One region of the Chitinophaga sp. 180180018-3 genome, then DNA from elsewhere that is predicted to be linked to it. Evidence: riboswitches for the same ligand, from Rfam matches in the RefSeq annotation. Region 1 holds a riboswitch; the other holds the start of a gene.
What was found. A riboswitch is a leader RNA that binds a small molecule or an ion and turns the genes downstream of it on or off. The one in region 1 is predicted to bind S-adenosylmethionine.
Positions count from the first base shown of each region.

Region 2: it holds a riboswitch for S-adenosylmethionine, as region 1 does, so the genes downstream of both, UNH61_RS10125 (PLP-dependent aspartate aminotransferase family protein) here and UNH61_RS02965 (PLP-dependent aspartate aminotransferase family protein) in region 1, are expected to answer to the same signal.

Region 1 is NZ_CP140772.1:718,927-735,330, forward strand. It holds gene der (ribosome biogenesis GTPase Der) at 1-688, shown strand, start outside; gene UNH61_RS02925 (hypothetical protein) at 780-995, shown strand; gene UNH61_RS02930 (transglutaminase-like domain-containing protein) at 1,092-1,961, opposite strand; gene topA (type I DNA topoisomerase) at 2,089-4,437, opposite strand; gene UNH61_RS02940 (DUF2520 domain-containing protein) at 4,898-5,671, shown strand; gene UNH61_RS02945 (3-deoxy-D-manno-octulosonate 8-phosphate phosphatase) at 5,714-6,235, shown strand; gene UNH61_RS02950 (geranylgeranylglycerol-phosphate geranylgeranyltransferase) at 6,250-7,191, shown strand; gene UNH61_RS02955 (Maf family protein) at 7,194-7,766, shown strand; gene UNH61_RS02960 (homoserine dehydrogenase) at 7,834-9,015, opposite strand; gene UNH61_RS02965 (PLP-dependent aspartate aminotransferase family protein) at 9,058-10,236, opposite strand; SAM riboswitch class I at 10,415-10,533, opposite strand; gene UNH61_RS02970 (DUF2851 family protein) at 10,661-11,947, shown strand; gene UNH61_RS02975 (OsmC family protein) at 12,037-12,444, opposite strand; gene UNH61_RS02980 (hypothetical protein) at 12,611-13,435, shown strand; gene lipA (lipoyl synthase) at 13,516-14,415, shown strand; gene UNH61_RS02990 (TolC family protein) at 14,806-16,140, shown strand; gene UNH61_RS02995 (efflux RND transporter periplasmic adaptor subunit) at 16,159-16,404, shown strand, end outside.
Region 2 is NZ_CP140772.1:2,514,458-2,530,861, reverse strand. It holds gene UNH61_RS10135 (NirD/YgiW/YdeI family stress tolerance protein) at 1-30, opposite strand, end outside; gene UNH61_RS10130 (dicarboxylate/amino acid:cation symporter) at 127-1,338, shown strand; gene UNH61_RS10125 (PLP-dependent aspartate aminotransferase family protein) at 1,289-2,467, opposite strand; SAM riboswitch class I at 2,622-2,735, opposite strand; gene UNH61_RS10120 (NAD-dependent epimerase/dehydratase family protein) at 2,807-3,739, opposite strand; gene UNH61_RS10115 (YdcF family protein) at 3,789-5,033, opposite strand; gene UNH61_RS10110 (ATP-binding protein) at 5,354-7,477, shown strand; gene UNH61_RS10105 (uracil-DNA glycosylase family protein) at 7,486-8,184, shown strand; gene UNH61_RS10100 (hypothetical protein) at 8,203-8,487, opposite strand; gene UNH61_RS10095 (hypothetical protein) at 8,491-8,796, opposite strand; gene UNH61_RS10090 (SDR family NAD(P)-dependent oxidoreductase) at 8,927-9,751, opposite strand; gene cbiB (adenosylcobinamide-phosphate synthase CbiB) at 9,733-10,683, opposite strand; gene UNH61_RS10080 (aminotransferase class I/II-fold pyridoxal phosphate-dependent enzyme) at 10,668-11,690, opposite strand; gene UNH61_RS10075 (cobyric acid synthase) at 11,703-13,172, opposite strand; gene UNH61_RS10070 (M1 family aminopeptidase) at 13,322-15,928, opposite strand; gene UNH61_RS10065 (DUF308 domain-containing protein) at 15,982-16,404, opposite strand, start outside.

The sequences.
Region 1 (16,404 bases):
AGGAACTACCCGCGATACCATTCACACGCGTTATAATATGTTCCAGAAAGATTTCATGCTCATTGATACTGCCGGTGTCAGGCGTAAAACCAAAGTGCATGAAGACCTGGAATTTTATTCTGTCATCCGTGCCATCAAAGCGCTGGATGAAGCAGATGTAGTGATGTTGCTGCTCGACGCCGAAAAAGGCATCACTGCACAGGATCTCAGCATCTTCAGTCTTGCTGCCCGTAAGGGAAAAGGCGTGGTGATACTGGTCAATAAATGGGACCTGGTGGAAAAAGCCACTAACACAGCAAGAGATTACGAGAAAGAACTGAAACAGCGTCTTGCTCCTTTCTCTGATGTGCCGGTGATCTTTACATCTGTAACGGAAAAGCAGCGTATCTTCAAAGCGGTAGAAACTGCGCTGGAAGTATATGAGAACCGTTTGCGCCGCATTCAGACGTCTACCCTGAATGAGGTGATGCTGAAAGCAATTGAAGCATATCATCCACCGGTAGTGAGAGGTATTCCTATCCGCATCAAGTATGTAACGCAGTTACCAACGCATACACCGGCATTTGCCTTTTTCTGTAATCTGCCGGATGATGTGAAGGCGCCATACCGTAACTACCTGGAGAATCAGCTGCGCACGAAGTTCAATTTCACGGGAGTTCCGATTAAGATCTTCTTCCGTAAAAAGTAAGGGTGGGTGAAATAAGTAGGTAAGATTTTGTATTTAATATATTTTGCATAACTTTGCGCCGGTTTTTAAAAACAAAAAAAACGAACTAAAAATGAAAAAATTATTTGTATTCGCAGTTGCTGCTGGTATGTTCTTCGTTGCTTGTAACGGTGGTAGCAAACCTGCTGCTGACTCTGCTGCAGCTCCTGCTGCTGACACCATGAACGCTGCTCCAGTTGCACCTGCTGCTGATTCTGCTGCTCATGTAGACACTACTGCTGCTGCTGCACCTGCTGCTGATTCAGCTGCTGCAACTAAGGCTAAGTAAGATATTATTTGTATAATATATCTTTCTTGCAAGAAATTAAAAGTCCCATTGCATGTATATGCGATGGGACTTTTGATTTATATCTTCCTATACTTCTTATTCTATAATACTGGCAAGGTTCATCAGTTCATCCTGTTTGTAGGCTTCTTTATCGTCACGGAAACATTTAGCCAGTTCTTCCAACAGGAACTGTATAATGCGTTTGTTAGACTGAGGCCTGAAATAGGAGGGAACGGGCGGCACGGAAACACGTTTAAGATAGGTATCTACATCCTGTTGTGTATAGATCTGCCCCTGAATGGGATCTATGAAAAACAGGATATGATGGTTGCCAGTGTCGGCAGGAGCGTTGAAATCAATAAAGCTGTCGAAATACGCGAGGATAAACTGCCGGGGGATATTCACAGCATACACCGGAAGATCCAGCATGGCACAGAGGCTTTGATAGATGATCCCGTTGGTGATAGGATTTCCTTTCCTTGATTCAATTACCTGGTTAATGAAAAACTGATTCTTACGCTGGTAAGAAACTTCTTCTCCCTTGAGGCCGAAATAATTATACACCATGCTGTTCAGTACATTGATCTGCTCCAGCGGGGTGAGATAATTATTTAATTCGAGCCAGATATTGCGTTTAATACGATCTACTTCAGTGATGATCTGGGATTCAGCCAGGTCGGGGAACTGATATCTGGCTGTCAGGATAGCGCCCTGTAACAGGTGAGGTATATCAGCCTGGGCCCATGTGCGAACAGCAGCCTGCAGGTCCTGGTAATGCACCCTGTGTATCAGCAACTCAATCCTTTCCTGTATGGATTCGTCAATTGTATTCTCCCACAAATTCTCCAGATTGGGGATTATGTCTTTGCCATATAACAGTATCTTACTGGCAACAGTATCAAATACCTCCAGATCCGGATCATCCAACAGGTGGAACAAAGCGTGTATTTCTCTGTTTTCATTCATACCATTATCATGATCATGTGGTAATCTTCAAATGATGTGATCCTGCTGGCAAATTAAATAATCGGCGTATCACTCACACTGCAGTTATTGTCATTGCCCCGATTTTTCATCAGATGTTACCACTGCGTTATTCAGTTTTCTTCTTCCGCGGCGGTGCCTTTTTCTTCGGAGGATTGGCCTTGGCATCTTCTATAATGGCTTTGGCTTCTTCTACCGTGATCTCGGCAGCTGCATCTATTCTTTCTTTTGGTATCTTATAATTCTTCAGTCCTTGTTTAATATAAGGTCCGTATGGGCCTCTTAATACCTGGATCTTTTCCTTTTCAAATATCTTGATCGTACGTTCGTCTTTCGCAGCGCGCTTTTCAGCGATCAGCGGCGCTACTTCGTCCAGCTCCACGGTGTACGGATCCATTTCCTTTTTCAGGGAATAGAACTTTTTGTCGTGTTGCGCATACGGACCAAAACGGCCGATATTCACAATCACATCCTGGTCTTCAAACTGGCCCAGGTTACGGGGCAGTTTAAACAACTCCATCGCTTCTTCCAGCGAGATGGTTTCAATACTTTGTGTAGCTTTCAGCTTGGCGAAGCGTGGTTTTTCTTCATCTTCCACGCTGCCTATCTGGATCATCGGGCCGTAACGTCCCATGCGGGCCACGATAGGTTTGCCGGTGGCGGCATCTGTTCCAAGCGGGCGTTCCCCTTTCACACGTTCCGCATTTTCGAGGGTGTTTTCCACATCTTTATGGAACGGTGAGTAGAACTCTTTCAGCATTTTGGCCCATTGCTTCTTACCATTTGCGATTTCATCGAATTCTTCTTCGATCTTCGCGGTGAAGCCATAGTCCATTACATTATTGAAATACTGGTTCAGAAAATCAGTCACGATCATGCCGAGGTCTGTTGGGAACAGTTTGGCTTTTTCAGCGCCTGTATTTTCAGCGTCCGTTACTTTGTTGATTTGATCTGCCTTGAGCACCAGGATGCGGAACTCTCTTTTCACCCCTTCTTTATCCCTCTTTTCCACATAGTTACGCTTCTGTATGGTGGTGATGGTAGGCGCATAGGTAGATGGGCGGCCGATGCCCAGTTCTTCCAGTTTCTTTACCAGGCTGGCTTCCGTATAACGGGGAGCCGGGCGGGAGAATCTTTCAGTGGCTTTCATTTCCTTCAGGTCCAGTGATTGTTTCACGGCCAGTGGTGGTAATGAGCCTTCCTGTTCTTCTGTTTCGTCTTCCTCGTCGTGGCTTTCCATGTATACTTTCAGGAAGCCATCGAATTTCAGCACTTCTCCGCTGGCAGTCAGCTCTTCGTGGTTGGTGGAAATATCGATTTTAGCGGTGGTTTTCTCCAGTTCCGCATCAGCCATCTGGCTGGCGATGGTACGTTTCCAGATAAGCTCATAGAGTTTACGGGTATCGCTGTCGTCTACCGTGGCATTTTCCATGTAGGTAGGACGGATAGCCTCGTGCGCTTCCTGAGCCGATTCGTTTTTATTCTTGAATTTGCGATGCTGGTAGTATTTGTCACCGAAACTATTGCGGATAGATTTTTCGATGTCTGTGATGGCAGTATCCGACAGGTTTACGGAGTCCGTACGCATGTAGGTGATAAACCCGCTTTCATACAGTTTCTGAGCCAGCAACATGGTTTTGGAAACGCTGTAGCCGAGTTTGCGGCTGGCTTCCTGTTGCAGGGTGGAAGTGGTGAATGGTGCAGCCGGCGATTTCTTGCCCGGCTTAACCTGTATATCCTTTACGGTATAGCCGGCGCCAATACACTGCTGCAGGAATTTTTCAGCATCTTCCGCTGTTTTCAGCTTAGACGGGCCTTCCGCTTTGAATGAAATGTTTTTGCCATTGATATCCTTCCCGGTGAACCAGGCTTCTACCTTAAAGGTGCTGACAGTCTGGAAGGCATTGATTTCTCTTTCACGTTCTACGATCAGGCGTACGGCCACTGACTGCACACGGCCGGCAGACAGGGAATTACGCATGCTCATTTTACGCCAGAGCACCGGCGAAATCTCAAAACCCACAATACGGTCCAGGATACGACGTGCCTGCTGGGCGTTTACCCGGTCCATATCCAGGTACCGCGGATGTTTTATCGCATTCTCAATAGCCGGTTTGGTGATTTCATGGAAAACGATACGCTTGGTAGTTGACGGATCCAGGCGTAATACCTCACATAAATGCCATGAAATGGCTTCCCCTTCACGGTCCTCATCCGTTGCTAACCATACCTCATCGGTATCCTTCGCCAGCTTCTTGAGTTCCTTGACCACCTTCTCCTTGTCGTCCGGAATCACATACTTAGGCTTAAAGTTATTTTCAATGTCTATCCCCATGTCGTCCTTCTCCAGGTCACGGATGTGACCGAAACAGGACTTGACCTCGAAGTCTTTGCCGAGTATTTTTTCTATGGTCTTGGCTTTCGCCGGGGACTCAACTATAACTAAATTTTTTGCCATGTATGCTTCTTTAATATCCTGCTAAATACGCAAAATTCTGTAAAATAATTACTTCAATGAATTCCGCAATAATATAAAATTATAATGATATTGGTCAGACCCCCCAAAATTATGTTGCTATTTACCTTCTTTCCAATCACTATACCTTATTATATATATTACGTACCAGTGCACCGTTTGCAGGCTTCCGGAGACAGATCCCGGACCCGCAGATATTAATCTTTAATTTATATTTAATTCCGGAAATACGTCATACTTCATAGCGGCCTCATGCTAACCCGGTTAAAGATAGTAAATCCCGGCATCCTGTTATATTAACAAAAATATCTATCAGACATGATAAGATAAGGATGGATTGCTTTGTAATAAATGAACACAATGAAATAAAACATTGACCCGTTAAAACACGTATATTAGAAATCGCCGGTTACCGCGGTCTATAATCTTAAAAAAAAATGTAATGGATGTAGTTATCATTGGCACAGGTAATGTTGCTCATTGCTTCGGGCATCTTCTGAAAATTCATGGTCATCAGATTAAACAGGTCATCAGCCGGCAGAAAGAGCACGCCAGGGAGATGGGAGAGATGCTGAATGCGGATTATACGGACGATTTGCAGGATATTCAGATGGACGCAGATATTTACCTGCTGGCAGTAAGCGATGCCGCCATTCCGGATCTGAACGACCAGCTCCGGCTGGGTAAGCGCATTGTGGCGCATACGGCAGGCGCAGTACCGCTGCAGTCTATCTCCCGGATATCTTCCAATACGGGCGTGCTGTATCCGCTGCAATCGATCCGGAAGGAGATGAAAAGCTATCCGCCCATCCCGGTAATGCTGGAAGCCAGCAACGATGAAGTGCTGAGGCGTTTACAGGCACTGGCCCAGAGTATATCCGGCAGCGTAACGATTACCAATTCTGAACAGCGGCTGAAATATCATCTCACCGCCGTGCTTTGTAATAATTTCACGAATCACCTGATCGCCCAGGCTAAAGCCTTCTGCGAAAAGGAGCAATTGGATTTCAGCCTCTTACAACCCATTATAAAAGAAACCTTCGAACGCCTGGAGAAATATCCGCCCGAATCCGTCCAGACCGGCCCCGCCCTGCGCCAGGACGAGACTACGATGAGCCTTCACCGCGCGCTGCTTGCAGATAACGAATATTTGCAGCTGGTGTATCGGGTGGTGTCGGATGCGATTTATCAATTTCATAAAGGAATTGCGAATTAAGAATTACGGACTGCGTAATTCTTAATTCTTTACTTTTGGCCTATGAACATATTGGCCTTATTCAAACCCATCACCACTTTTGTATTAGACGTAGACGGGGTGCTTACAGACGGTACTTTGCAATTATTACCCGGAGGAGAAATGTCGAGGAAGATGAATATCAAAGACGGCTATGCTATGCAACTGGCTGTTAAGAAAGGATACCGGGTGGTGATCATTTCAGGCGGAAAATCAGAAAGCGTGGTGAGCAGGTTACAGGGACTTGGCATAAAAGATATCTACACTGGCGTGCAGGAAAAGCAGGAGAAGCTACAGGATTACGTATTTGAAAACGATCTGCGCTGGGAGGAGATATTGTACATGGGCGACGATATTCCCGATTACAGGCCGATGCAGCTGGTGGGGCTGGCTACCTGCCCTGCAGATGCGGCACCAGAGATAAAAAGCATTTCCCGGTATATTTCGCCATTGGGCGGTGGACAGGGATGCGTAAGGGAAGTAATGGAAAAAGTCTTGAAACTGAACGGACATTGGTTAATAGATGAAGGAATTGCATCGAAATAATAAACGAACGATTTATGAAGCTCTGGGCTGCATTTTTTAAGTTGATCCGGTACCCTAACCTGATATATATAAGTCTTACCCAGTTTTTACTGCAGTATTGTGTTGTTGCACCGGTATTGCGCAGTTCAGGTGACGAGCCTTCGCTGACAATACAACAGTTCATCCTCCTGAACCTGAGTACGGTATTGGTGGCAGCTGCAGGGTATATCATCAATGACTATTTCGATATCAACATCGATATCATCAACAAGCCGGATAAAATGGTGCTCGACAAGATCATCAGCCGTCGCTGGGCGATGGCCTGGCATACCATGCTTAACCTGACTGGTGTTTCGCTGGGATTCATGGTGGCCTGGCAAACCGGCCAGTTCTATCTTGGATTTACGCAGGTGATCTGTTCCCTGTTGTTATGGTTTTATTCTACTTCTTTCAAGCGCCAGGTGCTGATTGGTAACATCGTTATTTCATTGCTGACAGCATTAGCCGTGGTAGTAGTTGGATTTTACGAAAAGCAGATCTATCACAGCTTTGAAGCGATTATGTCGGCTGTTGGAAGAAAGCTGATACAAATTATCGGGGTATATGCATTGTTTGCGTTTGTCATTTCCATGATCAGGGAAGTTGTGAAAGACCTGGAAGATATGATAGGCGACAGCAAAGACGGATGCCGTACGCTGCCCATTGCCTGGGGCGTGCTGGCCGCCAAACGCCTATGTAATGCACTGTTACTGGCACTGGTAGTAATTATTTTATTGGTAGAAATAAGGGTATGGATCCTGGGTTGGTATTTCGCGGTTGTTTACCTGCTATTGTTTGTACAACTGCCAGCCATATACGTTTATTTGTTACTGAAGAAGGCCAGTCTGCCGCCGCACTATCACAAAGTGAGTTCCCTGGTGAAGCTGTTAATGCTCACAGGTATTTTATCCATGATATTTTTTAAAATTTATTTATAGAGATGTATTCGCAAACAGTTATCCTCGCTTCACAGTCGCCGCGAAGAAAGCAGCTGCTGGAGCAGGTGGGTATCCCATTTGAAGTAAAGGTGGTGGAAACGGCTGAAACCTGGCCGGAATCAATGGCTGTGCCGGATATACCCGTGCATATTGCTCGTCAGAAGGCGGTGGCTGTACAGCAGCTGTGTGTTCCGGAGAACATTATCATTGCTGCGGATACCGTAGTGGTATTGGATGATGATATTATAGGCAAACCTAAGGACCGTGAGGATGCTATCCGGATTTTATCGAGGCTTAGCGGTCGTACCCACCAGGTCATAACAGGGGTGGTGATCCGGCAGAATGGAAAGGAGAAGGCATTTTCGAAAACCACCGCTGTGCATTTCAAATCCCTGACGCAGGAACAGATCATGTATTATGTAGATCAGTACAAGCCATTTGATAAGGCGGGTGCATATGCTATACAGGAGTGGATCGGAGCGGTAGGCATTGATGCTATCAACGGATGCTTCTATAACGTAATGGGGCTGCCGGTAAGCATGGTAGTGGAAGCACTGTCGGCTTTCGGAGCGTAGCTTAAAAACGAAACGGTGCAGGGAACTGCACCGTTTCGTTTGTTTGGTTTTTGCTTTATATAATGAGTTATTCCAGTACCAGTACGTTCACGTCTTTATTTTTCAGCCATCCTGCTTCTTTCAGTTTCTGCAGATTGATAACTCCCACCACATAGCGCCATTCAGCTGATTCATATTTTTCGGAGATATTGAAGAACTCGGCCAGATCTACCTGATCGGGTGTTTTGTAGCGCAGGTAAACTTTCAGTTTTACGTCGTTGGTAAAGCTCGGCTGATTATTTTGTTTGATCTTTTTATACTCGTAGCGATAGTTGTATAACAGGGCAGAAATATCAGACAGTACAGCACTACCGGTAGCGGTACCACCGGCGCCTTTACCTACGAAGAACTGCTTGTCGGTGAATGCGCTCTCCAGCAGGATACCGTTGTATTCATTGTATACATCGTAAAGGAGATTGTGTTCCTTCACCAGGTGCGGCAGTACATAAGAGAATACATGACCATTCTGGCGGCGGCATTGCGCAATCAGTTTGATGGTACAGCTCCGTTGTCTGGCAAACTGAATATCGAAATCATTCAGGTGATGAATCCCGAAGTTGAATACTTCTTCCGGTTTTACGAAGGTACCGAATGCGTGGAGGAGGAGGATCACGATCTTGAATTTCGGATCATAGCCTTCTATATCCAGTGAGGGATCAGTTTCGGCGAAGCCCAGGTGTTGTGCCTGTTGCAGGGCAGTTTCGAAGCTGAGGTTTTCTTCGAATATTTTAGTGAGAATATAATTCGTAGAGCCGTTACAGATACCTTCCACAGCGTTGAGCAGATCGTTATCGTAGTATTCCTCCAGGTTGCGGATGATGGGAATACTGGCGCAGCTGGATGCTTCGTAGAGGAATGGCACTTTGTTCTCGGCCTGAAGCTGGTAAAGGGCAGGCAGGTTTTCAGCAATCATACGTTTGCTGGCACTTACTACTGCTTTACCATTGCGCAGCGCCGTGCTTACTATTTCAAAGGCGGCCTCTGTGTCGTTAATCAGCTCCACCACTACATCAATGGTGGGATCTTCAAGAATTTCATTTTTATCAGTAGTGAAATAGCTGCTGTCGATGGGTCTTGACTTGTTAGGATCTTTAATACAGATCTTTTTGATACGTGCATTGATACCTTTGGTTCTGTTCAATACTTCGTACAGTCCTTGTCCTACGACGCCGAATCCGAAAATGCCTAAGTTGATGATCTTATTTTCCATAATTCTTATTTGAGCAGCTATTCCCTTTTGAAAGAAGCTGCTTTATTGTAAAACCGTAATTTGTTTTCCTGCCGGAAGATTAAGTTTATCCAGCGCTTGTTTCAGGTCGTTGATGAGGTCCTCTGCATCTTCGATGCCTATGGATAACCGTATGCAGGAGTCCTGTAGTCCTGTTTTCCGCCGGAATTCTTCCGGTATGTTTTTATGTGTCATAGTGGCCGGATGGGCCAGCATACTTTTCACACCGCCGAAGCTTTCTGCCAGTTTAAACAGTTTGGTAGCGTTGACGATGCGGATGGCATTTTTGATGTTGTCGCTTTTCAGGGAAAAGCTCACCAGTGCGCCGTAGTTCTTTTGTTGTTTACGGGCGATATGATGATTCTTATGTGTGGCGAGGCCCGGGTAGAATACTTTATCTACAGCGGGATGTGCCGCCAGCCAGTTGGCAATTGCACTGGCGTTGCTGCATTGTTTCTCCAGCCGCAGGTAGAGGGTTTCTATACCGCGGATAGTGAGCCAGGCTTCGAACGGACTGAGAATACTACCGGAAATATTCTGGTTATACCTGATCTGATCGGCGAGGCTTTTGCTGTTTACCACTACCAGGCCGGCGATCACATCACAGTGACCGGCGAGGTATTTGGAAGCGCTGTGGATAACAATATCGGCGCCCAGCGGAATAGGTTGTTGCAGCAACGGGGTGCTGAAGGTATTGTCGACCACCAGCAGAATGTTATGTTGTTTGGCAATTTTGCTGATAGATTTTATATCAGAAATACGCAATGTTGGATTAGTAGGGGATTCCAGCCAGATGATCCGGGTATTGGGCGTAATCGAAGTCAATACCTTATCGATGTTACTGGTATCTACAAAGTTCACTTTGATACCGAAGCGTTCGAACATGTGGTTGAATATCTGGAAGATGCCGCCATAGGTATCTTCCACCGCCATGATCTCATCGCCGGTTTTTAACAGCTTCAGTACAGCATCAATGGCGGACATGCCGCTGGCAAACGCAAATCCGGCGAACCCTTCTTCCAGGGTGCAGATCAGGTCTTCCAGCACTTTCCTCGTGGGGTTGTTTGCCCTGGAGAACTCAAAGCCCTTATTGATGCCCGGTGATTCCTGCACAAAGGTGGACGTTTGATAGATAGGCACTGAAATGGCGCCTGTCAGTTCATCTACCGGAATGCTATGAATCAGTTGTGTAGCTGTTTTCATGTATAAATTATTTTTAATGATATGCAATGTCACTAGTTATCTACTGCAACTTTATCATTAAAGATTAACTTAAACAACAACAAATCCATAAAGGGGGTGGAAGAGCAAAAAAAAAGCTCTTCCCGGGTTGGAAGAGCTCTTTCAAAAAATTATATATCAGTGAAGTATTATCTCTGCCAACTTATCTTTCCCTGGTTCGCACCAGGGCAGGAATTAGCACCTTTTTCCGGATCATCTGATCAGGAAAGGTTGCTAAGGCATCGCAGGGCCAAGTCCCTCCGCCTTTCTGGATAAGTGATGTGTAAGAACTGGCGCAAAGTTAATATCAGTTTCAGCAGATTTCCAAATTGTACAGGAAATTTATTTTATCAGGTGATGTTTTATTACCTTTAGATGATATTATTTTTATACCCAACCATATCTTATGTTTGTTAACCCGTTGCTCACGGAAGAGCTGTTCCAGCACATCTGGGCGTGCCGGCTATTCAGGCAGGATCATCTTTTTACGACTTGTGGCCTGCCGGTACGGATCATATATCCCGGATTACATAATCATCATAGTGGTCCTGATTTTTCGGCTGCGAGGATTAGGATAGGCGACGTGCTTTGGTCGGGGCAGGTGGAGTTGCATTTGCGCAGTTCCGACTGGGCCCGGCACCGGCATCAGTACAACCCGCAGTACGGGCGGATTATCCTGCATGTGGTATTTGAGCACGATTGCGACGATGCCCGCGGGCCTGCGGCGCCCTGCCTGGAATTACAGCAGCATATTCCCAAGCTGTTGCTGGATCGTTATCAGCAATTGAAGCGTACAACGCCTTTTGTGCCCTGTGGGTCGCAGGCGGCAACGGTACCGCAACTTACGTGGCTGAGTTGGAAGGAACGTTTGCTGGCGGAGCGCTGGGAGCGGAAGACGGGCATTTTGCGGGCCTGGCTGCAAAGCAGCCGTTATAACTGGGAGGAAGTTTGTTACTGGGCCGTGGCACAGAGCTATGGCACGCCGGTAAACAGCCTTACCTTTCTGCAGCTGGCACAGTCGTTGTCGTTCCGTGCCCTGATGCGCTACCGCTCCGGCATGCTGCAGCTGGAAGCCCTGTTGTTCGGGCAGGCGGGGATGCTGGAAGAAGATTTCAGCGATCCGTATGCACTGCACCTGCGGGAGATCTACCAGCATCTGCGGCATAAACACCGGCTTCGGCCTTTACAGCCCCATCAGTGGCACTGGCTAAGAATGCGGCCTTCTGCATTCCCTACCATCCGTATAGCGGCTTTTGCAGCCTTGTTACAGCAACAGGTACGGTTATTTTCCCGGGTACTGGAAGCTGCAGATGTTGCCGGGCTGGAATCGCTGTTTTTCGTACGCCCGTCGGCGTACTGGCTGCAACATTACCGGTTCGGGCATCTGGTGGAGGCCACGCAGCTTCCGGGGAAACAGGCGGTACACGGTATCCTGATCAATACTATATTGCCTTTACTCTTTTTGTACGGGCAGGAAAGAAATCATCGTTACTACCAGGAGAAGGCGCTGCATCTCCTGCAGCAACTCCCGCCGGAACAAAACAAAATCACCCGGAGCTGGCATCAGCTGGGCGTAGAACAGGAAAGTGCCCTGGAGTCACAGGCGCTGTTACAATTGAAAGAGTACTACTGCGATGAGCGAAAGTGCCTGCAATGCGCGATAGGAGCGAAGATTCTGCAGGCCTGCAGGTAAGCATTAGTAATGAAGAAATAGCAGGAAGAGTTTAGCGATGAGTATTATTGGCTAAGGTCATCTTGCTATTTCTTCATTCTTAATACGGGTTACCAGTTGAAAACCACATCCTGCTTAATCTCAGTATTCAGGCTCTTAGCTACCGGACAGGCAAGGGCAGCTCTTTCCAGGATGGTCCTTTCTTTTTCACCCAGCTGATGGCCGGCAGGAAAGTCGAAAACTACATTTACGCCTGTGATCCTGCGGGGTTCTGTGCCCATAATCTTCTGGATACTTACTTTAGTACCATCAATATTCCAGTTGTTATCTCTTGCCTTAATGCCCATAATGGTGAGCATGCAGGAACCCAGTGCAGTAGCTACCAGATCGGTAGGGGAAAAGCGTTCGCCTTTACCATTGTTATCAACAGGAGCGTCAGTTTCAATCACAGTACCTGACTGGAGATGGGCGGCAGTTGTACGAAGCTCGCCTGTATAGATGATAGATGCTGTTTGCATGATATTATTTTTAATAGTCAAACCGTAAAATTAAATGTATTTTTATAATAACTGATGAATGAGCAACCCCGGTCCTGGCAAACTAAAAAAAAATTAACTACGTTTGTAATATATACATAACAATACCTTTGTTCAAGCGTTTATTTATATATAATAATTGCCCACTGTGAAAAAAATATACTTAATCCTGTTTTTAACAACATTATCCGGTGCCTTGTTTGCGCAGAATACCAGCAACAGTAAGCAGAAAAAGAAAAGTGAAAAGGAACAGCGCAAACTGAAAAGGATTGCTATCTTCCGTGAACAGGAGGAAGGGGAAAATTTGTTCCAGCGCGATTTCTCAGCAGGCGCCCGTCTGAATACGGATGGATGGTCAGGTTTTGTGGAGATGGGTTATAGAAACAGCAGGAAGAAGGTGACCTATTACCAGTTCGAGGTTTCCGAAAAGAAAGACCATAAAGAATATAAGCAGACGAACGGATACGCTTTTGCCCGCCCCTTTATATACGGTAAGCAGAACAATTTCTACCCTGTTAAACTGGGTATAGGCCAGCGTTACCTGATAGGAGGGAAAGCGAATAAAAACGGCGTGGAAGTAGATGCTATTTATTACGGTGGTGTTTCCCTGGGGCTGCTGAAACCGTACTACCTGAATGTGCAGCAGACAGGTAACACTAGTACGGATATAAAATATGATCCTGCTAATCCTGATATCTTTCTTAACAGGGGAAATATCAACAGCGCAGCCGGCTTTGGTAAAGGCTGGGACAACCTGACAGTAGTGCCCGGATTGCATGGTAAGCTGGGAATGCGCTTCGACTGGGCCCATTTCAATGAAGTGGTGAGTGCCCTGGAGGTGGGTATAAACGGAGAATATTATACCAAGAAGATACCTATTATGGTACCGCTTAACGGCTACGACCCCAATAAACAGTTCTTTTTCAATGCTTATGTGAGCATCCAGTTCGGAAAACGCTGGAACAGGAAGTAAAGGCGAACTGGTAGCTTTTAGGAAAGCGCCGGAATAACAGATAAGTATTAACTTTGCTTTTCTAAAGAAAGGAATGAGCGATGCAAGAACTACCCGTAATAGCCGCTGAACCGGCTACCACAAGAGTAAAAAAGCCTGACTGGCTGCGCGTTAAGTTACCTATAGGCGAAAACTACAAACAGGTCAGGAACCTGGTAGATACCCATAAATTACATACGATCTGCGAAAGTGGCAATTGCCCCAACATGGGTGAGTGCTGGGGAGCCGGTACCGCTACTTTCATGATCCTGGGAAATATCTGTACCCGTAGCTGCGGTTTTTGTGCCGTGGCCACCGGTCGGCCGGAAGCGGTGGATTTCGATGAGCCACAGCGTGTAGCTGAAGCTATTTACCTGATGAAGGTAAAGCATGCGGTGATCACTTCTGTAGACAGGGATGAGCTGAAAGATGGCGGTTCCATCATCTGGGCCAATACCATCAAGGCCGTAAGAGCACTGAACCCGGAAACCACCATGGAAACCCTGATCCCGGATTTCCGTGGTATCTGGGAAAACCTGCAACGGATCATTGATGTGGCGCCTGAAATAGTTTCTCATAACCTGGAAACAGTAGAGCGCCTTACCAAACAGGTAAGGATACAGGCCAAATACCATAGAAGCCTCGAAGTAATCCGCCGGCTTAAAGATGGAGGCATGCGTACTAAGAGTGGTATTATGCTGGGCCTCGGTGAAACCAGGGAAGAAGTAGTACAGGCCATGCAGGACCTGTACGATAACGGTTGTGATGTAGTGACCCTGGGTCAGTACCTGCAGCCTACTCCGAAGCATCTCCCCGTGGCACGCTTCGTACATCCCGATGAATTTGCAGAGCTGCGTGAAATAGGATACAACATTGGCCTCGACTACGTAGAGTCGGGTCCGTTAGTAAGATCTTCCTATCACGCCGAAAAACATATTTTCAGCGGTCGAAATAAAGGATGACCGGAAACGATTTTCATCTAAATGTTAAAATCCACCTGAAAGGGTGGATTTTTGTTTTCATAACATTATCTTAGCGCCCGAATTTGTTTTACCTAAACAACATATGTATTGTTGTATACCTACTTCACTGTTCGCTGCTGAATTCAGATGCCTGAAACAATAATCATGGAAACCGTGCGCCAACGTTTCAGCACTCTTCTGAATGGCAACTCTCTACCGACCTACCTGTCTTTGGCCTGCTAACACAGCCTTGACCTGTTTTTGTGGCAATGAACAATGTTATATAGCTATGCCTGTATAACCTATAAAGAATGATAATGACCTGTTGTTTTATGCGCATTATTCTTCTTACGATTGGTATAATGATGAACTGAATGTCAAAAGCCTTTTATGAAAAGAGCATTTTATTTTGTAGCTGTGGTATGCGGGGTAATGAATGCCCCGGGAGTATCTGCACAGCAATCTGTGGATTCCCTTTTAAACAGCGCTTCGTTGCAGGATTGTATCCGGTATGCAATGACACACCAGCCGGTGATCAGGCAATCGCTGATTGATGAAGCCGTTACCGACAGAACAGTGAAAAGTAAGCTGGCCGACTGGTATCCGCAGATCAACCTGGATTATAACCTCCAGCATTACATGGAATTACCTACTTCTATATTTGGTGGCAACCCTACCAAAGTAGGCGTATCTAACACTTCTGCAGCGCAGTTCGGGCTTAACCAGAACATCTTCACCCGCGATTTGCTGCTGGCTTCCAATACGGCAAAGGAAGTACGAAAACAAAGTAAGCAAACCACGCAGAGTAATCAGATCGATCTGGTAGCCAATGTGAGTAAAGCGTACTACGATGTATTGCTGACTACTGAGCAGATTAAAGTATTGAATGAAGATATTGTACGACTGGAGCGTAGCCTGAAAGATGCTAATGCCCAGTATAACAGCGGAGTGGTAGATAAAATAGATGCCAAGCGCGCCGCTATTTCTCTGAACAATGCACGTGCCCAGCAGAAATCAGCGCGGGAGTTGCTCACGGCTAAACAGGCTTATCTGAAGCAATTGATGGGATACCCCACCAGCAGCGGAGATGTACCGCTGGTGCAGGATTCCGCCAGTGTTGCGGCCCAGGTAACCGGGGAAGATACACTGATGACAGCTGATTATAAAAACCGTATTGAATACCAGTTGCTCGAAACTCAGCAACAGCTGCTGCGTGCCAATCTGCAATACAATAAGTGGAGCTTCCTGCCCATTGTATCTGCATTTGTCAACTACTCATTTGCATGGCAGAACGAACAGTTCAGCAAATTGTACAGCACCGATTATCCGAACTCATTGCTGGGTATAAAACTGTCGCTGCCCATTTTCCAGGGAGGTAAGCGTATTCACAACATCAGGATAGCAGAAATGCAGCTGCAGCGCTCACAATGGGATTTCGCTGCCCTGAGAAGCCGGATTAATACACAGTACGTGCAGGCGTTGGCCACCTATAAAAGTAACTTCAACGACTATCTGACGCTAAAGGATAACCTGCAGATGGCAAAGGATGTATATGATATGTTGCAATTACAGTATAAAGAAGGCATCAAAACATACCTGGATGTGCTGATCTCCGAAACAGATCTGCGTGCAGCACAGCTCAACTTCTACAATTCAATGTACCAGGTACTCTCCAGCAAGATAGACCTGCAAAAAGCATTAGGAACCTTAACAGTTAATTATTAAATGGTAACCGGAACGGATATGAAAAAAATGAACAACATTGTCTTAATCAGCGCTGCCAGCATACTGGGCTTCACTGCCTGTAAGGGTCCGGGTAAACAAGGTCCGCCTGTTATGCCCCCTACACCGGTAAACATTACGGAGGCAGGCGTAGCACCGGCCGTTTATTATGATAAATATCCTGCAACGGTAGTGGCGTTGAACCAGGTGGAACTGCGTTCCCAGGTGTCTGGTTTTATCACCGGAATTTTCTTTAAAGAAGGTGAA
Region 2 (16,404 bases), 1.8 Mb from region 1:
AAGCAGCAAACAAATCAACCAGCTTTTCATGATGTAAGGTTATTAGCGCTACTTTGCTTAAACAATAATCCAGTCCGATTGTTCACGATGCACTACATTTGGCTATCTTAATTATAAATTCCGGGTATGGGATTCATTAAAACCTACCGCAGCATGTTCCTGCTGCTGACTGGTATCATCGCTGGCAGTATTGCCGGGCTTGTCTACGGAGAGCGTATCATTGCTATAAAACCGGTTGGCGATATCTTCCTGAACCTGCTGTTCACTGCCATTATACCGCTGGTATTTTTTGCAGTGGCAGATGCGATTGCGCATATTGAAGCCGGCAATAAACTGGGACAAACGCTGGGTATTATGTCGCTCGTATTCCTCAGCACCATTCTGATTTCTGCCTTCCTGACCATTGTGGCAGTCTGGATTTTTCCCATTCACCAACAGGTAATACTGAACCACGACGTAAACCTGGAAAAGCCCGCCAACTGGGGCGAGCAGCTGGTCAGGCTGTTGACGGCAGATGAATTCTACACGCTGTTTTCCCGTAAGAATATGCTGCCATTCATCATTTTCTCCTGTCTGACCGGCTTTGCAGCCATGCGTACCGGCGAGCGGGGAGCCGCCTTCCGCAAATTTTTACGGTCGGGCAATGAAGTGTCGAAAGATATACTTACGGTGATCATGAAAGCCGGCCCGATCGGATTGGGGGCTTACTTTGCTTACCAGGTGGGCACCGTAGGCCCGAAGCTGTTCGGTACCTACGCGCATTCCCTGGGTATCTATTATGGATTCGGAACTGTTTATTTTATTATCGGGTTTACTTTTTATGCATTTATTGCCGGCGGGCTGCCGGCTATAAAAATTTTCTGGAAGAATAATATCATTCCAACGCTTACGGCGGTGGGTACCGGCAGCAGTATTGCCACTATCCCGGCAAACCTTGAAGCAGTGCGCAAGATGGGCGTTCCGGAAGATATCGGAGATGTGGTGGTACCACTTGGCGCCACGTTGCATAAAGACGGGTCCAGCATTTCATCTATCATAAAAATGGCGGTGGTATTTGCGATGTTCGGCAAAGGATTCGACAGTCCATCCGTCATTTTTATGGCATTGGGCGTTACCGTTATCGCCAGCATTGTGGAGGGAGGTATTCCCAACGGCGGCTATATCGGCGAACTGCTGGTGATGAGCGTGTATGGGTTCCCGGTAGAAGCACTTCCTCCGTTGATGATCATCGGTACCCTTGTAGACCCGTTGGCTACTATCCTGAATGCAACAGGCGATAATGTAGCTGCTATGCTGACAACGCGCTTCCTTCGCCGGCGTGCACCGGCAGCTTCGTGAATGCCTGTTCCAGATCTGCCAGCAGATCTTCGGTGTCTTCCAGTCCTACCGACAGCCTGACGAGGCTATCGCTCACACCCGCTGCCCTTCTCTTTTCCGCAGGAATGGATTTATGCGTCATGGCCGCCGGATGACAAAGCAGGCTTTTGATCCCGCCCAGGCTTTCCGCCAGCTTAAAATATTTCGTTGATGTTACAAAAGCAGTGGCAGCTTCTGCGGTGTCGTCTTTCAGTGTAAAGGAAATAATACCACCGAAGCCTTTGCTCTGCTTCTTTGCCAACTCATGACCACGATGCGAAGCGAGGCCGGGATAAAAAACTTTTTCCACTGCGGGGTGTTGCTCCAGGAATTCCGCGATGGCTTTTGCATTGACGCCATGTTGCCGGATTCGCAACGGCAGTGTTTCTATACCGCGGATGAGGAGGAAGCTGTCGAACGGCGACAGGATAGCCCCGCAGGCGTTCTGATAAAACTTTATCTCCTCTCCCAGTTGAATGGTTTTAGATATCACCACCCCTGCAATCAGATCGCTGTGGCCGGCGAGGTACTTGGTAGCGCTGTGTACCACCAGGTCGGCTCCCAGCTGGAGCGGCTTTTGTAAGATGGGAGTAGCGAAAGTATTATCTACACAAAACAGGCAATTATGCGCCTTTGCGATACGCCCGATCGCTTCTATATCAGAGATCTTCAGTGTTGGATTAGTGGGCGTTTCCAGCCAAATCAGGCGGGTAGCCGGAGTAATGGCATTGAATACTGCCTGGGTATCGGAAGTATCTACATAAGTTACCTTAATCCCGAACTTCTCGTATACTTTATGAAATAGCCGGAATGCGCCGCCGTAAATATCATCAACCGCCACAATCTCATCTCCGGATTTAAGCAGTTTAATGACTGCGTCGATGGCGGCGAGGCCACTGGCAAATGCGGAGGCCGCGGCACCGCCTTCCAGCTGAGCGATGATTTTTTCGGCGGTTTCCCTTGTAGGATTATTGGAACGCGCGTAGTCATATCCCTGATTAACGCCGGGTGCAGTTTGTACGAAAGTAGATGTCTGATAGATAGGCACTGCAATGGCGCCGGTTTGCGGATCTACGGGAATGGAGTGAATCAGTTCTGTAATGTTGCTCATCTTGTTGTTTGATTTTTAGTTTGATGAAAAATTGAATAAACATGTTCAACAGACGAGCTTATCGTGGGGAGTGGCGGGCATAAAAAAAACTCACCTGAATGTCAGATGAGTTTCCTGATTATTATGATAATAATTTTATGTAAACCTGTAATCTGACTTATCTTTCCTGGTTTTGTAAACCGGATGGATGCAGCACCTTTCACTGCCTGCGCAGTGATGGTTGCTAAGGTATCGTCGGGCCATTTCCCTCCTCCTTTCTTGATAAGCTATCTAAAGAACTGATGCAAAGATAAGGCAGAATTTTAAACTACCAAATTTATTTCCTACAAAATCAGTAGACTATTTATCCCCCAGCATTAACCGGATACCTTCTTCATAAGAAGTAGGTTTAACATGGAAGTGCTGTTCGAATTTAGAAGAGTCGAATATATAGGGGTAGTTATTCTGGTACAGCATTTCCTTTATTTCCCGGATGTTGGTGTCGAAAAGGCCCGCCAGGGTAAGCATAAAGCCGCCCAGTTTCGTGTATTTGGGCTTCACCCCCATCTTTGTGGCAATCATATTCACGTATGTTTTTCCATCGGGTGCAGGGTGTGCTGTTGGCAGGTGCCAGATCTGGTTCCAGGCGCTGTCGTCCTGCGACAGCAGATAGAGGCCCTTCGCGGCGTCCGGGGTAAAGGTGTAACTATGCGGCAGGTCATCTCTCCCTATCCACATGGCGCTGGAATTTTTTCTGAATCTATCCACGATGAGGAGATTCAGAAAACCGGTTTTATCAGCGCCGGGGCCGTAGAAGTCGGCCGAGCGGGCGATAGTCGCGGTAATGCGCCCCGCCTTCACTTCGTCCATCAGTTGCGTAGCAATGGCAGCTCTTACTGTTCCTTTCCTGCTGGCAGGATGGTAAGGCGCATCCTCCTTCATAAGCCCCTTCACTAACCCATACGAATATACGTTATCGAAGAAAATCAATCTGGCGCCGGCTTCCTTACAGGCGTTGATCACATTGGTCATGATCTTTGGCCAGCCATCCGACCAGATGCGGATATCATATTTCAGACCGGCTGTCAGGAATACGATCCCACTACCGGCAACTGCATTTTTTGTTTGTGTATAATCAGTAAGATCGGCGGCCACCAGGTCGGTGATCCCCGCAATAGATTTCGGAGCGCGGCTTACGAGTCTGACCTTCTTATTATTCCGGATCAGTTCTTTAGCCAGTTCGTCAGCGATCACGCCTCCGGCGCCAAGGATAGTGTACAACAGTTCTGCCATAAAAATATATTTTCAGTTATAGACGGTTTTCAGGAAAAGATATTGTGCATCACGGATCCAGCGGATCAAATACATCTACCTGCAGGGAGCGCAGATCCGGCATGAAGGTAAGGAAATAAAGGTCACCCTGACGGATATCTGCGGCGGGCACATATCCCAGCTCCGTCATACAACGCTGGGCGAATACGGGGCTGTTTACGTATACCAGATGCATCGCATCGGACACGCACATCATTCTTTTATTCATAGGAAATCCGCTTCTGAAAAGCATGCGAACAGCATTCCGTATGTTGGTGGTGGTATGGCGGGCGTAAGGGTCCGCAATCACTGCAGATGCGGGGATCTTCAGTTCTTCCACGAGGTATTTCCGCATTTCAATGGCTTCTGAATAAGCAGTACCGGGCGGGCGAACATGGCCACCGGAAACGATAATAAACGGAGCAAGCCCTTTGTGATACAGTTCCGCACCGGTACGGCAACGGCTTTTACCTGTTTCACTGATATGTTCCATGCTCACCGGACTGGCCCCCAGTATCAGCATGGCGGGATAGGGATACTTATCCCAGTCTGTTTTCTTTACCTGGCTATAGGCGGCTGCGTTGGTGGCTGAAAGCGGCTCATAGCGCACCGCTTCATTCCGGTGATTCAGCTCCAGCAATTGAAGCGCTACCTGCAGTGACGCCTGAAAGAACAGTCCTTTGCTATTATTGGCTGTACTCTTCACCAGGCCGCGGATCTTTTCCCGGTAGGCGGGCGAGTGTATGGAAGTTAAGGCCGAATCGATGACGGGATAACGCATCCCCGTTCCGTTTGTGTAAGCATTAATAATATAGTTCACGCCATTGGCAGCATCTTTCCAGGCAAGAGACAACAGGGTATCCCCTGGTTTGGAAGCATATAGCTGGAATAAGCCGCTGGCTTTCATTTCATCCGTGAATACCTGCATTTCGCGGCGGTGTTGCTGCCAAAGGTCGCGGAAGATCTGATCCACCCCGTTGATCATCTTATCTGTAAAACGAAGTCCATTGGCCGCGTTAACAGCGGTATCGGCATGCAGAGCATTTTCCCGGAATTCCTTCGTCAGCTCCTGCAGGGAAACTTCTTTCTCCAATAGCCGGGATAAGGCAGGGAAACGTTCTACCAGGGTGAAATAATAGAAGATCCTGTCTTGTAATAAATTATTACTGGCCGGAAATTTGTAATAAGGGTCGGGCGGTGCTGGCTGACCGAATACAACCAGCCCCCAGAAAAGCAGGAACAGGCTGGTTATAAAACTGGTTTTCAAATACTGCATGATAGCATAAATTATGGCTCCAAAATACGAAAGGATAACCGAAGACACAGAACAGGACAGAATAAGAAATTCTAAACATTTGTGATCCCCGGAAAATTCCCGGTAAAAAAGCCCCTTGCTTGCTGCAACTTTGCAGAAGCGATAGACAAGTTTGTAGCAGTTAATTTTTTATAATAAGTTATTTTTTTATATGTATATCAAAATCAATTGAACTGTAATACTCATATGTATTCTTTTAAATTGATTATCAGTAGTGAAGGAAAGTAAATTGAATTATTTTCGTTGCGGATTCTTCCCGGCAACTGCCAACATCCGATTTTATGTATACTACACAGGAAAGAAAGACTTTTGTGCGCTATGCCGTGCTGATAATAATAGCCATTGTGCTGATGACCTTTTTCATGATAATTTCACTAAGAAAAAAAGAGTCGGCGCAACTGGGGATCGGTGTCAGGAACCTGATTGCTACAAAAGTGGATGCAGGTCATATTGATCAGGCCATACAGCTGCTCTATTCGGCGGATAATAATTTCCGTATATATACGCTGACGTTCGACCGAAACCATCTGAACAACTACAAGTCGCAGTTAACGGAGATTACAGCGCACCTCGACAGTGCCATGACTACGAATAAGGATGAGAACCAACTGAAGGAGCTGATGGCAGACAAAGACCGTAAATCGCAGCTGTTCCTGCAGATGCGGTTGTATGTAGATTCATTGATGCAGTTATCCCAGGTACTTGACAGTGCACAGGCTCCTGCCGAATCGCTTGTGCCGCAGCCATTCCCCGGCATTAAATTACAGCAGCCCACCCGGCAGGCCGATACCACGGTGGTGGCCGATACCACGGTGAAGCGGAAACGTTTTTTTGGCCGTCTGAGAGACGCCATCAGCAATAAATCGCAGGAGAAGCAGATCCAGAAACAGGTAAAAATTACGGAGCATAATACCGGTGCGGAAAACAAGGCGATGACGCAGGTACAGTTGCAAAAGATCCAGGCCAACTACAATAAATTCATGCGGGATGCAGCAGAAAGCCACAATAACCTGAAGCGAAAAGAGTATGCATTGGTGATGTCGAACGAACGGTTATTTGCCGAGTTGTTACATATGATGTCAGCGCTCAAACAGCACATGTTGCATGAAACTGATAAAAAACGGCTGCAGCTGGGGGAAGATATCAATCATTCACTTTACCGGATGGACCGGCACAGTAACTGGGAGATCCCGTTGATATTATTACTGGCGGCCATTATTATTTACGGCATCATTCGCCTGTACCGGAATGACCTGGCTTTACTGCGAGCGAAACAACAGGCAGAAAACTTTGCCCGGCAGAAGAGTGATTTTGCAGCTACTATCAGTCACGAGATCCGAACACCGGTACAGTCGGTATTAGGATACGCCCGGTTGCTGGAACAGGAAAGGAAACCGGAAATGGTAGCAGCCATCAGGCATTCGGCCGATATGCTGTTGCAGGTAGTGAATAACGTTCTTGACTATACGAGAATGGAAACTGCAGAACCAGCATTGAAGGAGGAAAAATTTTCGCCACGGGCCACTATAGAAGAAGTTTGCCAAACACTTTCTGTGCAGGCCGGGGGGAAATCGCTGAAGCTGGAAACAAACATTTACTTCCCCAGCAGCCTGATCCTGCTGGGCGATTCTTTCCGGCTGAAACAGGTACTTATTAACCTGGTGGCCAATGCTATCAAGTTTACAGAAACCGGGGGGATTACCGTAACGGCACATATAAAGGAGGAAAACCAGCTACAGGTAAGTGTAAAAGATACCGGTGTGGGGATTCCGCATAAAGACCTACCTTTGGTATTCGACGCATTCTCGCAGGGAAACAGTCACTATCACAAGGGCAGTGGACTGGGCTTATATATCACCAAAAAGATAATAGACCTGCACGGCGGAAAGATCCATGTGGAAAGCCTCGTCGGGAAAGGCACGACGTTCTATTTTGAAATCAGGTACAAGTCGATGCCCCCATCGCCTGTGACCAAAAAAATCATTGTTCCAGTGAATACAACTACATCTAACAACCCCGTTATACCACCCGGTATAAGACTCTTGGTGGTAGAGGACAGTATCCTCAATCAAAAACTGCTTGCCCTGATGCTCGACCGGATGCAGGCCTCCTACCTGATAGTATCATCAGCAGAAGAGGCGCTGGAAGTATATCAGCGCGAATCGTTCGAGTTTGTGCTAACTGATATCGACTTACCTGGTATTGATGGCCTGATGCTAACTAACATGATCCGTGCATTACCTGATAAGAAAAAAGCATCCGTTACCATTATTGCCATTACCGGAAATGTATTGGAAGATGACATTGCGCTGTATTTGCGTTCAGGATTAAATGACTACATTATGAAGCCATACCGCGAAGAGGATATCCTGGAAAAAATCAACAGGCATCATCAAATGGCATAACTTGTAGCATGAATATAGCGGACCAGATCATCGATTTTAATAGTAATCTTCAGTTTCCCGGTAAATTGCCTGCTGGTATCCGTGTAATGAATCCATTCCGGGAAGGCCCCGGCATCATGGATATCATGACGCAGTTTTATAGAAAATTTTATAACGACAGGAAACCGCGGCAACTCATCATGGGCATTAATCCTGGTCGACTGGGTTCGGGTGCTACCGGTGTTCCTTTTACAGATACCAAAAGAATGTGGGAAAAATGTGGTATTGAGATCAAAGGCCTTAAAACCCATGAACCTTCTTCTGTTTTTGTATACGATGTTATTGATGCCTATGGCGGCGTGAAACCATTTTATCAGCAGTTTTATATCAGTGCGGTATGCCCCCTGGGCTTCACCTCGCAGCAGCCAGGCGGCAAGGAAATCAACTATAATTATTACGACAGTACTGCACTGACCAAAGCAGCCTATCCTTTTATTGTCAGCAAACTAAAAGAGCAACTGGAGTGGAATATCAGCCGGGAAGTATGTTACTGCATGGGCACTGGTAAAAATGCTGCTTTCCTGCAGGCATTGAATGAGAAAGAGAAATTTTTCAAAGAGATCATTCCATTGGAACATCCGCGGTTTGTGATGCAATACAAGACCAAAACCAAAGACGAATATATCAATAAGTACCTGACGGCATTTGAATCCCATGCCGGCAGGTGACAACATCTTCCTCTCCTGTCACGACAGAAAATAGTAGTACTGGTTCCATACCAGTTCAAATTCAGCCTGTGATATGAACTCGGGTACGAGCTGGCTGTCGTTGATGATATCTTCCATATCCGGCATTAATACATCCAGCAAAGCAGTACCTCCAAAGCGGAAGTGGCTGGAAGCGATACCGAAGCTGCCATCAGGATATATTTCTATTTTCCGTTTTTCAAAACGCTGCGGATTAATCTCTGTATAGAGGCATACGGGTTCATCTTCAAATGGATGAAGCCAGGATACTTTGAGGTACTCCATTGCTCAGATTTTTACAATTCGGCAATCCCATGTATCCGCTGGGCGTTCCTTTGCGATATCGGGAACCACTACCCCGGTGATCTCGTAGAGCGCACCTTCTTCCAGCAGCCGGTCGCCGATCTGGGGCGACAGCTCATCTTTAAAACGAATAGTAGCAAGAATTCCGGCGGATTTATAGCTGAGTATTTTTATGATACTCGCCGACCTGATGGGAACAAACATCCGGGCAGTTTTGCGGCTCCGGTTGCGGTACAGGAGGATTGTCAGCCCGGTTGCCACTGCAAACAGGCTAAAAAGCAGCAGATTCACGGCTTTTAGAGCATTTAGTTGAAAATAAGGTTCTTTCTGACCTCAGTTGGCATAGCAGAGGTGGTACAATATAGCATTTTTAATATATGTAAACAATTTTTTGTTTGATGAGGGGTAATGCAAACTATCATTATTTATCAAAAACCTTCAGCGGATCATCGTACCTGAAGGTATATTCCAGCATATGCCGGAGTTTACTGGTTCCTACAATCTTATACGGAAGTTCTTCTTCAACGGTGCGGCGGGGCAGCTCAATTCCCAGAGAGCGGGCGGCGGCTTTGTAGTAATTGATACGCAGCGGATGCCCGGTAGCACAGGCGTTGAATACTTCACCCCAGATACCGCGGTCGAGGATCTCGGTGATAACACCGATGCAATCGTCGCGGTGAATAACGTTCATGGGCAGAATATTTGCGCGTTTGCCTCCCTCCCGGAGGCGGCGTTCATCCGGCAGGCGATCGTAGCCTATTAATCCGCCGAAGCGCAGTACCGTGGTTTCGAATGTTTCGGCTCCGAGCAACAGCTTTTCCGCAGCGCGGAGTGCCAGCCCGTTTGGCGAATCGGGGGCTTCTTCATTCTCTTCGGTCACCAGGCCGTTCACATTGGCGTAAACGGAAGTAGAACTTACGAACAATACTTTTTGTATAGAAGTGGTCTCTAAAAAGCTTCTCAGCAGGGCAATTTCGGCGATATGAACATCTTCCCCCCTATCTATCCTCGGTGGAATATTTACTATCAGTATATCAGCATCCCAAAAGGCATCCGGCCCGGTAAGTACTTCTTCTTCCAACACTACCGTATATGCCTCCAGTCCGAGCGCTGTTAATTCATCTACCCCTTTCTGGCTTGTACGCGCACCTTTCACGGTATAACCGGCGGCCTGCAGGTGCAGTGCCAGCGGCTTTCCCAGCCATCCGCAACTCAATATACTCACCCTTAATGTTTCATCCTCCATAGTAAATACGATTTAATAGCACCCACGCAAATTACCATGACAAAGGTAACGGCATGATTGAGATAAAAGACTTTATTGAATTCGTTATGTTCAATGTCCCGTTCATTCTCTCCTATATAGGGTTTCTTTACCAACTTACCGCCGTAGGTATTTGGGCCTCCGAAGCGACAGTCAAGAATACCTGCCAGCGCGGCCTCCGGGAACCCGGCGTTAGGACTGCTATGCGCCTTTCCATAGCGAAGCATGTAGTGCCCTCCCCTGCTGCTGCCGTATAACAGCACCATCAGCAATGCTGTTATGCGTGCGGGGATGAAATTGGCCACATCATCCAGGCGGGCAGCAAAGCGGCCGAAATACAGGTAACGTTCGTTCTTATAACCAATCATCGAATCCAGGGTATTGATCATCTTATATAGCATCATGCCGGGCAGGCCCAACAGTGCATAGAAGAACAATGGCGCCACTACCCCATCGCTCAGATTTTCTGACATGGACTCCATCACTGCAATCCGGACCTGGTTTGCAGTGAGCGCACCGGTATCGCGGCCTACAATCCGCGACAGACACCGCCGGCCGGCCTCCAGGCCTTCCTGTTGCAATGCCCTGAATACCGCCCTGCCTTCCCTCAGCAAACTGGTGTTGGCTAACCCAGAAAATACAAACGCCGCGGTGAAAAGGTACCATGCCAATGGCCATTGCTGCAATTTTTGCTGTATGAAAAAGAAGAAAGCAAAGACAGCCGTACATAACACTATACTCAACAGCGCCCCTTTCCATATCCTGGCGCTGCCTTTATTCAACCTCCGGGAGCCGTAAGTAATCATGGCGCCAAACCACCTCACCGGGTGCGGCCATGCAGGGGGATCGCCCAGCAGCAGGTCGGCAATATAACCTAACAGTAACGGGAGTACGAATGCTAAAAGAGGGTCCATTGGCGGAGAGCAGTGATCAGTAGTTTATTGTCGGCGGCACTACGACAGGCAACACGGCAATGCCCCTGTTCAAGTCCGTAAAAGTTGGATGCATCCCTGATAAGGATACCGTGTTGCTCCACCAGCCAGGCTTTCAGCGTGGCGGCAGTACCGGTAAGCGTTTCGAAGAGGAAGTAATGCGTATGTGTTGGCCAGACTTTGTATTCCGGCATTTTGCGGATACTTTCCCATAAACGGAATGTTCCCTGCAGCAAAGTATCTATAGAGAAAGCAAATTGCTCCGGATGTTCCAGGATATAATAACCAGCCTCCAGCGCCAGGCTGTTCACAGACCAGGGCATTCTGAATGCACGTATACGATCCAGCAGCTGTTTGCGGCCGGCAATATAACCGAGTCGCAGTCCGGGTATACAGCAGTTCTTCGTAAGCGATCGCAGCACCAGCACGTTAGGCAGGCGGTGCAGGTGAGGCAGCATGGAAGCTGCATCGCGGGTAAAGTGAATATATGCTTCGTCGATAACGAATACAGTATGTTTATTGCGTGTTATCAGCTGCTGCAATGCGTGCTCGTCGATAGCATGACCGGTAGGATTATTCGGATTGCAGAGAAACACCATATCTGTACTGAAAGTTGTATCCGGCGTGAGTTTATCCCAGGGCAGATATTGTACCTGATGCCGGTACAGACCGCAGGCATCAGCATATTCAGCGAAAGTTGGTGTGATGATGGTAGCGGTGGCAGCATGAAATTCCTGCGCTATGAGATAGATGGCTTCCGTAGCTCCATTCGTGACCAGTATACTGCCGGCGGGCAGGGCAGCCTGTTTTTCCAGCATGGCCTGCAATTTCTCCGCACCGGCATCCGGGTAATGCCCGATTGTTTCGATGCTGTTGCGGAGATGTTCCGTCAGCCCCTGCTGCAGGCCTCCGTACCATACATTGGAGCTGAAATCGGCCTGTAGAGGCCGGCTGTAGAGGTAGCCATCGTCGCCATGTCCTTGTATCATAGTGCTGTTGTATTATAATTCCAGTGCCTTATAAACAGCCGGAACATCGAGATGTTCACGGATATGTGTTGCCAGTTTGTTATATTGTTCCTCTCTGAATGCACGGTAATCGAAACCCGCGGCAGGCGCCTGTTTACCGCACTGCAGCAGCAGATCACGGATCACGGTATCATTATCCAGGATTCCGTGCAGGTAGGTGCCCCAACACCGGTTGTTGAGGAAATAGCCATCAGGACTGCCATCCTCCAGCTGGTTGAGCGGTGATGGAACTGCCGCGGTGGTGTCTCCCATATGTATCTCATATCCTTCACAAACACTTTCTGTATCCCGATAACGGAAACGGCGCTGACGGGTAATCTTATCGCGGGTCAGTACCGTGGAAACAGGCAGGATGCCCAGGCCGGGCACTGCTCCCGGTGTTCCTTCCACTCCGAAAGGATCTTCGATCGTTTCACCCATCATCTGGTATCCGCCACATATGCCTATCACCACTTTATTTCGTTTATTCGCTTCCGTTATTGCACGCGCCATGCCGTTATTTCGTATAGCCGTGAGGTCGGCGATAGTATTCTTGCTGCCGGGAATGATGATAATATCTGCTGTAGCCAGTTCTGCGGGATTATCTGTATAGCATACCGTCACCCTGCTGTCTCTTTCCAGCACGTTAAAGTCGGTGAAATTAGACATATGCCTTAGCAGCACCACAGCGATATTGATACTACCCTGCTTAATTCGTTTATGCTTCAACGATAGTGACAGGGTATCTTCTTCTTCAATCCATATATCATGGTAATAGGGCAGTACCCCTATTACCCGTACGCCTGTAAGCTCTTCCAGCAACAGTTGTCCTTCCCGGAAAAGCCGGATATCGCCACGGAATTTATTGATGATAATCCCTTTGACCAACGCTTTTTCTTCCGGCGGAAGCAGGGCCAGCGTGCCGTATACGCTGCCAAAAATACCACCCCGGTCGATATCGGCGATGAGGTACACCGCTGCCTGTGCATGCAAAGCGATGCGCATGTTGGTAATATCCCTGCGACGAAGATTCAGCTCAGAGATGCTGCCAGCACCTTCCATCACTACGGGGCTGTATTTTTGCTGCAGCCGGTTGAAGGCCTCTTTTACTTCTTCAAACAGCGCATGTTTATCATCCGCCATGAAGTATTCCCAGGCTGATTGATTGCCGGCAGGTTTGCCATGTAATACGAGCTGCGCATGTTGATCGCTGACGGGTTTCAGCAATACCGGGTTCATATCGGTATGGCAGGGTATTCCGGCAGCTTCGGCCTGTACGGCTTGTGCACGGCCTATTTCCAGGCCTTCCGGTGTAGCATAACTGTTGAGCGACATATTCTGCGCCTTGAACGGCGCCGGCATATAGCCATCCTGACTGAAGATGCGGCAAAACCCGGCTGTGATGACGCTCTTCCCTACATCAGAAGCAGTGCCCACGAACATTACCGGCCGGAGTTTTTTCATTGGTCTATGGATTTAAGCAAGGGCGAAGATAAGCATTAAGAATAGAGAAAGAAGAATTAAGAAAATACAGCGGAGATAGCAGCGAATGTAATATTCGCGTTTACTATCTCCGCTGTATTTTCTTAATTCTTCTTTCTCTATTCTTAATGCTACCTGAATGCCTCGTCGTTGAGGCCCTGGTTGATGAGCACACTCTTTATTTTCAGCGTGGTACTGAAACCTCCTAAATTGGAAATTGTTTTGAACGGCAGAAGTATTCCATCCGCAGGCTGATAGTCGAAGTATTCCGTTGTTGTTTCCGGGGCTTTGGCTTCATCGCCGGAAAGCAGTACTGTACGCAACTTCAGGCCGGTTTTAGCATCGTAATAAAAGCGCATCAATGCACCGCTCACAGTAGCAACGTTTACTACATAAACCGGGGCATCGTTGATCACATCAGTAACCGGCTGCAATTCTATTTTGGCACTATCGGAATGTGCGAACTGCAGTTCGGGGAACAGGGCGTTCTTATCTTTCAGTATGGCTTTTTCTGAAGCGGAAAGCGGTACCGGATTACCACCGCGGAACGATTGCACATCGTTGCCATTTATGAGCAGTTTAAGTCCTACCAGGTTAGCGATGGGAACGTACACGGAGTACAGTTGCCTGGAGGGAAATTTCGCTTTGGTGGTTACTTCCAGCTGGGTACCCTGGATATCGCCGGTTTCGAAAATTTGTATATCTTTTATACCCGCCACTTTATCTGCTCCTCCGATTGCCTTCAGGTAGTTTCCCATAACGGTAGCAGCATCCAGTCCTGCTGGCACTGGTTTTCCGCGTTCTGCGTACCAGCTGTTATTCAGCGGTTTAATATCCGGGAAGTTGCCGGCAGGATCGATAACCACACTGGCGAGTGCAACTTTGGAAGGGTAATGAAACGTCCAGGAGGAGCCACGCTGCCATACTTCAACGGGCAGGCGAACAGTGTCTGCCTTACCGTTTACATCTTTGATACTTACTACCACTGGCATGGGCAGCTGTTCCAGGTTATCGATGGTAATGAGTGCTCCCTGTGCGGGATCTTTTCTTACGTAGCTGACACTTTTCACTGCCTGATCGAGCATCCAGTTATTGAAGAACCAGCCGCGCCAGAACCAGGCGAGATCTTCACCTGCGGCATTTTCGATGGAGCGGAAGAAATCCCATGGCGTGGGATGTTTGAATGCCCAGCGTTTGATGTATTCCCTGAATGCATAGTCAAAGCGTTCATGACCGAGGATTTCATCTCTCAGCAATTTGAGGCCCATAGCGGGTTTGTAGTAAGCTGCAACCCCATTGTAATTGAGATCTATTACATCGGGCGTGTTCATGATCGCCTCTGCCCTGGCGGAGAACATCATTGGCGCCATGCGTTGTACAGTGGCCGGCGCATGGAATTCACCTTTATTAAAAGCAGCAGTGGAGATGCCATTGATGAACGTATTAAAGCCTTCGTCCATCCAGGCGTATTTACGTTCATTAGACCCAACGATCATGGGAAACCAGTTATGTCCGAATTCATGATCGGTTACATTCCAGAGGCCCCCCCCGTAGGATTTCCAGCCACAGAAAACAATACCGGGATATTCCATTCCACCTACAATACCTGCAATATTGGTAGCCACGGGATAGGTATAGCCATACCATTGTTGAGAGTAGTGTTCAATACAGCCTTTTACAAATTCGGTAGACCGGCCCCAGTTTTTTGATCCGGCTACCTCGAGGGGATACATGGATTGCGCCAGTGCTTTTTTACCTCCGGGCAGGTTCATGCGGGCGGCATCCCAGATAAAAGCGGCCGAAGCAGCCCAGGCCACATCACGTGCATTTTTGCATACAAAATGCCAGGTGCGGGAGCCTTTGGCGGTATTGGATAACAGATCTGCGCTATCGCGTACTAACACCGTCTGATCGCTGTTACGGGCTTTGGTCAGCCGGCCGATTTCTTTGGGAGAAAGTACCTGCGCTTCATTAACGACTTCTCCGGAGCCACCAACAATCATATTGGCTGGCAGCGTTATGGAATAGTCGAAGTTGCCATATTCCAGGTAAAATTCCGATGCCCCCATGTACGGAATATTATTCCATCCGAGGATGTCGTCATACACCGCCATGCGGGGATACCACTGTGCAATTTCGTATATCCATCCGTTAGCCGTACGCAGGCGACCATTACGATCCGTACCGTATTCCGGTACCACGTACGAATAGTCGATACTGATCTGCATGGAAGCACCAGGTTTCAAGGCCTCGTTCAGTTTTATCTGCATACGGGTATCATTCACCAGGTAATTGGCTGCGGCAGTTTTTCCGTTACCGGTTACCTGCACGCTTTTAAGCTCAACACCTTTTGTGTAGCTGCGGTTGGCGAAGCGTTCGCCGGTTTGCGCTACCGTAGCGGCACCCCGGGAATCTTCCCGGTACACATTCTGATCCAGCTGCAACCATACAAAAGGAAGTTGATCCGGACTGTTATTCTTGTAGGTAATGACTACGGTACCGCTTACACGATGTTGAACGGTATCGAGGGTTACATTCAATTTATAATCAGCGGCATTTTGCCAGTACCTGGGACCTGGCTGTCCGCCTGCACTGCGGTATTCATTCCCCGGAGCAGGATAAAATAAGGGGGCAAATGCAATATGCTGATTGTAGGTAGACGTGGTTTGTGCAAAGCTCTGCTGAATACCTACGCAGCAAAACAGGGTAGCGATAGCATAGATTTTGTTGAGTTTCATCGATGAAGATTAGATTTAATCAAATGTAAACAATAGCTGGCAGCTTTTAGCAGCTAAAGACTTTTCTTCAATCGTCTCAACCTGAATGCAAACACGATACTGAATACACCTGTTACCAGGAAAGCAGCGCCCATCAGGCTAAGGATAGTGGCTACCCCAAGAGCGGGATTATCCAGTATACAAACGGATACAACGATCAGGCTAATACCCCCTGCAAGCAGCCAGCCCCAATTGGGGATTTTATCGGCCTGCAGCTGGATAGAAAAGCCGATAAGCCCGATACCTTTGAACATAAACCAGAAACCAAGGAACAGCGGAATAACCGCCATACTGAGCGCAGGATGCAGCATCAATATCAGACCAATTACGAGGTCGATCAGGCCGGAAGCGAGCGACCATCCCCAGCCTGAATGAGCTTTCCGGTTACTGATAGCAAAGGCTACTTCGAAGATACCGGTAACAAAGAAAGTTACCGC